Linked DNA regions of Algoriphagus sp. Y33. The protein of the gene in region 1 interacts with the protein of each later gene in a pairwise test. Links are inferred from orthologs where the notes say so. Each region holds a gene or a part of one and is shown on either strand. Other genes may lie near its edges. The genes, in order: lpdA and ID165_RS19065.

Region 1 (3,225 bases):
AAGATTTTGGCTGAAAAAGGTGTTTCTCCCGAATCTGTGAAAGGAACAGGCAAAGACGGTAGAATTACAAAAGAAGATGCCCAATCGGCTCAAAAGCCGGCTTCTGCTCAGGCAAAAGCTGAAAGCAAATCTGCTGTAAGTTCAGCTCCCGCTCCGGTTGCAGGATCTAGAAATGAGCGCAGGGAGAAAATGTCCTCATTGAGAAAAACTGTTGCCAGAAGGCTGGTGTCAGTGAAAAATGAGACAGCAATGCTCACTACATTCAATGAAGTGAACATGAAGCCAATTATGGATTTAAGATCCAAATTCAAAGAGCAATTCAAAGAGAAACATGGTGTGGGGCTTGGATTTATGTCCTTCTTCACCAAAGCGGTGTGTGTAGCGCTTCAAGAGTGGCCATCCGTTAACGCCAAAATTGACGGAAATGAGATTGTTTTCAATGATTTCTGCGACATCTCTATTGCTGTATCCGCTCCAAAAGGGCTGGTGGTTCCGGTGATCAGAAATGCTGAAGCCATGAGTTTTGACCAGATCGAAAAAGAAGTGGTAAGACTAGCCGGTAAGGCCAGGGACAATAAGCTTTCTATCGAGGAGATGACTGGTGGAACATTCACCCTGACAAATGGTGGTATCTTCGGTTCGATGATGTCCACGCCGATTATCAATGCTCCGCAATCAGCCATTCTGGGAATGCACAACATCGTGCAGCGCCCCATGGCTGTGAATGGAGAAGTGGTCATTCTTCCGATGATGTATGTGGCCCTTTCTTACGATCACCGAATCATCGATGGGCGCGAGTCAGTGAGCTTTCTGGTAAGGGTGAAAGAATTGCTTGAAGATCCGACCAGGTTGTTGTTTGGAGTTTAAAAAATATCTAGTAACCAGTACAAAGTATCAAGTAGGTAGCTTATTAAGTGAGTGTACTGGAAAGCTTTCCTATTTTGATGCATAAAAGTTTCAATTTAAAGTAAGTGGAGGTCTTGATACTCGATACTTGCTACTAAAATCTAAAAACATGTATGACGTTATAGTAATTGGTTCCGGTCCGGGTGGATATGTCGCAGCAATTCGATGCGCACAGCTAGGGTTGAAGACCGCCATTGTCGAAAAATATCCTACGCTTGGAGGTACCTGTCTTAATGTAGGCTGTATCCCTTCCAAAGCACTTTTGGATTCCTCTGAGCATTACCACAATGCGGCTCATACGTTCAAGACCCATGGGATAAATCTAAGCAACCTGAAAGTAGATCTGAAACAGATGATCACTAGAAAGGATGATGTGGTAAAGCAAAACACAGATGGTATTCAGTACCTGATGAAGAAGAATAAAATCGACGTTCATCAGGGAGTTGGTTCGTTCGTGGATAAAACCACGGTGAAAGTCACCAAGAACGACGGATCATCTTCCGATATTCAGGGTAAAAATATAATCATAGCCACTGGGTCTAAGCCCTCTTCATTGCCTTTCATCAAGCTGGACAAAGACAGAGTGATCACCTCTACTGAAGCGTTGAACCTGAAAGAGATACCAAAACACCTAGTTGTGATCGGCGGTGGTGTGATTGGTTTGGAATTGGGTTCTGTCTATGCGAGAATGGGAGCAAAGGTTTCTGTGATTGAATTTATGGATTCGCTTATCCCTACCATGGATCGTACCATGGGCAAAGAACTCCAAAAGTCCTTGAAAAAAATCGGCTTTGAATTTTTCTTAAAGCATAAAGTGACTGCAGTGGAAGCCAAAGGCAAAGAAGTTACTGTTAAAGCTGAAGACTCTAAGGGAGAAACGATCGAGGTGAAAGGGGATTATGTCTTGGTTTCTATCGGCAGAAAACCATACACTGATGGCTTGAATGCTGAAGCTGCCGGAGTGAAGATCACTGATAGAGGTCAGATCGAAGTCAATGATCATTTACAGACCAATGTACCGAATATCTATGCGATAGGAGATGTGGTGAAAGGTGCCATGCTAGCGCATAAGGCTGAAGAGGAAGGCGTATTTGTGGCTGAAACCATTTTAGGTCAAAAGCCACACATTAATTACAATCTGATTCCCGGTGTAGTATATACTTGGCCTGAAGTAGCGGCTGTAGGTTTTACTGAGGAACAGCTGAAGGAAAAAGGCATTAAGTACAAAACGGGGAAGTTTCCATTTATGGCTTCCGGACGTGCAAGAGCGTCTATGGATACAGATGGATTGGTAAAGGTTCTGGCAGACGCTGAGACGGATGAGATTCTGGGAGTACATATGATCGGCCCAAGAACTGCGGATATGATCGCTGAAGCTGTGGTGGCTATGGAATATCGGGCCTCAGCGGAAGATATCGCCAGAATGTCCCATGCACACCCGACTTACACAGAAGCATTCAAAGAAGCTTGTTTGGCTGCTACAGACAATAGAGCACTGCATATTTAAGGTAGAAAATAGAGTTATAGAAGAGACCATTCGGAGAGATTCGGATGGTTTTTTTCTTTTTGGGGAAAAATAGTTTACTTCCATCATGAAGTTTAAAATTGCTATTCTGGGTGCCGGAAATGTAGCTTGGCACCTTGCGCCCGCATTGGAAGATGCGGGACATGTGGTTACGGAAGTTTACGCCCGAACGATCAAAAGCGCAGAACAAATCACAGATCGGGTATATGCAGGTGAGCCCAAAGATGACTTGGATTTCTCAGCCAGTGAAGCAGAAATTTTTATTATGGCTGTGAAAGATTCTGCAATTTTAGACTTGGCGGATGAGATTATTCTGCCGGAGGATAGCATTTTGGTGCATACTTCAGGTTCCGTTGGATTAGATATGTTGAATTATAGCTCTGCAACCTACACCGGTATTTTCTACCCTTTACAGTCGTTTACCAAAGGGCGGAAAATGGAATTTGGTGAAGTGCCGTTTTTGTTGGAATCTGATGATGAGGAGACACTTCAAAAACTAAAAAAATTGGCTAAAAGCCTGTCTCCACTTACGTATATTGTGCGGTCCAAGGATAGGAAAGCCATGCATATTGCAGCGGTTTTTGCCAGCAATTTCTCCAATCATATGATAAGAATCGCTGAAGAGGTGATGCGGAGACAAGGGCTGGATTTCGATATGCTGAAACCGCTGATTATTGAAACGATTTCCAAAAGCCTTCAAATGGGTGCAAAAGCAGCTCAAACAGGTCCTGCGATACGGGGAGATTATGAAACCCTAGAAGATCATCATCGGTTTTTAAATTACAACGAAGGTA
Region 2 (3,352 bases), 1.3 Mb from region 1 along the record:
ATCGTCCATCTGGCGGCGGATCAAAGACCGCGTGTATCAGACAGCCGTTATACCAGGGAGTTTATGAACAGACCCGCATTGTTTTTCGAAGGCGGAGAGGTTTTGGCCAAGAAAATGGACCTACCCGTTTTCTTTGGAACAATGACCAAAATAAAACGGGGACATTACAGGTTTGAATTCTCTCCTTTGGCCACTCCGCCTTATATAGACCATACTCAGCATAGTATCACAGATGAATTTTGCCGGAGACTGGAGGACAATATCCGCGCACAACCGGATCTATACCTATGGAGTCATAAGCGCTGGAAAATTTAAATTGAAAGAATTCGGCGGATTGGAAAATTGAAAGAGGGAGAGAATTTGTCCGTTGTGACGAATTAAAAGATTTCCCAAATCTAATCTTGCTCGTCTCTCAGCAAGTTGGTTTCTTGAACTTTATTACCTGAGTATTGTTGCTTTTTCTAGCTTCATGGCTCTTGAATCTCAAATCTAGATACTAGTTACTTGATACTTTAGTGATCTTGTATCCAGCATCTTGCTTCTAAATAAAATGGATTATCTCGAAAGTTTAAACCCGGAGCAGCGATTGGCTGTAGAACACACAGATGGCCCCGTCATGATCATCGCAGGAGCGGGATCAGGCAAAACCCGTGTACTCACCTACCGCATCGCCCATTTGATATATGCCAAAGGCGTAGATGCCTTTAATATTTTATCGCTGACCTTTACCAACAAAGCGGCGGCAGAAATGCGCCACAGGATTGAATCTCTGGCAGGCTTGGAAGCCAGAAACACCTGGATGGGTACTTTTCACTCCGTGTTTGCAAAAATCCTAAGAGTGGAAGCTCCCAAAATTGGATACCCCTCCAATTTCACCATATATGATTCCGATGATTCCAAGTCGCTTATCCGTACAATCGTAAAAGAAATGCGTCTGGACGACAAGGTCTATAAAGCCAACGCTGTGCTTTCCAGAATTTCCGGAGCCAAAAACCGGCTAATTTCCTGGAAAGTGTATCAGGACGATCCATTTGTGAAAGCCGATGATGAAGCTGCCATGAAGCCCAAAATGGGTGAAATCTACCAGCGCTATCAAGACAGGCTTTTCAAAGCCGGTGCCATGGACTTTGATGATTTGCTTTTCAATACCAACATCCTATTCCGAGACCATGCCGACGTGCTAAACAAATACCAACAACGCTTCCGGTATGTGATGGTGGATGAGTTTCAGGATACAAACCTCTCCCAATACCTGATCACCAAAAAGCTGGCCGCCGTTCATCAAAACATCTGCGTGGTTGGTGACGATGCACAAAGTATTTATGCTTTCCGGGGTGCGGATATCCAAAACATTCTGAATTTCGAAAAGGATTATCCGGATTTATTTGTCGTGAAACTGGAGCAAAATTACCGCTCTACCAAAACGATAGTAGAAGCTGCCAATTCTATTATTGATAAAAACAAAGCGCAGCTCAAAAAAAACGTCTGGACTTCAAACGGAGATGGTGACCTGATCGAATTGGTCAAAGCAAGTACTGATAGTGAAGAAGGAAGAATCGTAGCCTCTACTATTTTCGAAGAAAGAAACACCAAACAGCTCAACAACAGTGATTTTGCCATTCTCTACAGAACTAACTCCCAGTCAAGAGCGATAGAAGAGGCACTTCGCAAATTGAATTTGACCTACAAGATCGTCGGTGGACTTTCGTTCTATCAAAGGAAAGAAATCAAGGATCTGATGGCTTATATGCGCTTCACTGTGAACCCCGTGGATGAAGAGGCCTTCAAGCGAATAGTGAACTATCCCAAGCGTGGAATTGGAGACACCTCGGTAGACAAAATTCTGGTAGCGGCATTTGACCATGATATACCGCTCTGGGAGGTGGTGCAAAATGCGCACAGCTTCATTGGAGGCAGAGCAGCGAGTCAATTAGATGACTTTGCCACGATGATCAAAGCATTTAAGATCGAGGTGGAGCGTAAGGATGCGTTCGAAGCAGCCAGCAGTATTGCCAAGCAAAGTGGACTTCTACGTGAACTCTATGAAGATAAAACCATAGAAGGATTAAACAGGTATGAAAACGTCCAGGAATTGCTTAATGCAATCAAAGAATATGTGGATAACGAAGAGAATGAGGACAAAAGCTTAGGCTCTTTTCTTCAGGAAATCGCTCTGCTCACCGATAATGACAGGGATAAGGACATGACGGATGCCATCACGCTGATGACTATTCACTCCTCAAAAGGCCTGGAGTTTAAACAGGTCTTTGTGGTAGGTATGGAAGAGGATTTGTTTCCCTCTCAGATGATGATGCAGAGCCGGGAGGATTTGGAAGAGGAAAGACGGTTGTTTTACGTCGCCGCTACCAGGGCTATGGATAAATTATATTTTACCTATGCACTCACTCGATATCGCTATGGCCGGTTGCTGAATTGTGAGCCAAGCAGATTCTTGGAAGAAGTCTCTCCGGACTGCATCAAGGTAAACAAACGAGTCGCATCAAAAGAAATGTCAGGTGCCTTCCGGAAAGAAGGACTGCCTGGGACATCTGAGTCTTCGGGATATATCGGCATCAAGAAGAAACCGGAAACGCGGATGCCCACTGCGATGAAACTGCACACCCCGAGTCCTGATTTCAAACCTTCGAATACAAACAATCTGCAAGCGGAGCAACTGGTAGAGCATCCCAAGTTCGGCTTCGGAAAAGTACAAAAGATTGAAACAGAAGGAATTAACCGAAAAGCAACGATTCAATTCGAGCATTTTGGTGAGAAAACATTATTACTTAGCTTTGCGAAGCTCAGAATTATAGACTAATCACTTGCACCCCTGCCTTTTGGTAATTTTTTCATTACCTTAATTAGCGCAAAATAGGGGAGCATTATGGAGCACTTTGAACCAGACAAACAAAAACTCATTTTGAAAGAATACGGCAAAAACATTCAACGCCTCGTTGATCATATCACGGCGATTGAGGATCGTGATAAGCGTACCCAAAGCGCATATACTGTAATTGAAATCATCAAGCAGTTAAATCCCACCATCAAACAGGAGAATGACCAAAAGCTTTGGGACGACTTGTACATCATGTCTGATTTCAAGCTGGATGTGGACGCTCCTTTCCCTATGCCGGAGAAGGAATTGCTAGGCAAAAAGCCTCTTCCTATCGGCTATCCAAAAGGTGAAGTCAGATTCAAGCACTACGGTCGAAACATAGAGAAACTAATCGAAGGTGCTATCAAATTGGAAGATGATGAAGAGCAGGAAGCCGCGATTATTTTCATTGGTCAGCTGATGCGAAGCTTCCACTCTACCTGGAACAGGGAAAATTTTGATGATGCCATAATTCTG

The links.
Region 2: the proteins of lpdA (region 1) and ID165_RS19065 interact in binary tests that used the Escherichia coli proteins (3 or more experiments, as listed by UniProt). The link is inferred for Algoriphagus sp. Y33 from one-to-one orthologs.

What each region holds. Positions count from the first base shown.
Region 1 is NZ_CP061947.1:6,048,929-6,052,153, forward strand. What follows is about bases 321-3,214. They hold lpdA (dihydrolipoyl dehydrogenase), read left to right. Parts: upstream 321-1,015; coding sequence 1,016-2,413; downstream 2,414-3,214. Other genes in these bases: odhB (2-oxoglutarate dehydrogenase complex dihydrolipoyllysine-residue succinyltransferase), read left to right, coding at 321-867; ID165_RS24955 (Rossmann-like and DUF2520 domain-containing protein), read left to right, coding at 2,499-3,214. Also shown: more of odhB, read left to right, coding at 1-320; more of ID165_RS24955, read left to right, coding at 3,215-3,225. UniProt on the Escherichia coli protein: Lipoamide dehydrogenase is a component of the glycine cleavage system as well as of the alpha-ketoacid dehydrogenase complexes.
Region 2 is NZ_CP061947.1:4,706,894-4,710,245, forward strand. The notes cover bases 164-3,184. They hold ID165_RS19065 (ATP-dependent helicase), read left to right. Parts: upstream 164-550; coding sequence 551-2,818; downstream 2,819-3,184. Other genes in these bases: ID165_RS19060 (lysophospholipid acyltransferase family protein), read left to right, coding at 164-315; ID165_RS19070 (DUF4290 domain-containing protein), read left to right, coding at 2,885-3,184. Outside these bases: more of ID165_RS19060, read left to right, coding at 1-163; more of ID165_RS19070, read left to right, coding at 3,185-3,352. UniProt on the Escherichia coli protein: A helicase with DNA-dependent ATPase activity. Unwinds DNA duplexes with 3'-5' polarity. Translocates on single-stranded DNA with 3'-5' polarity. Initiates unwinding more efficiently from a nicked substrate than double-stranded DNA.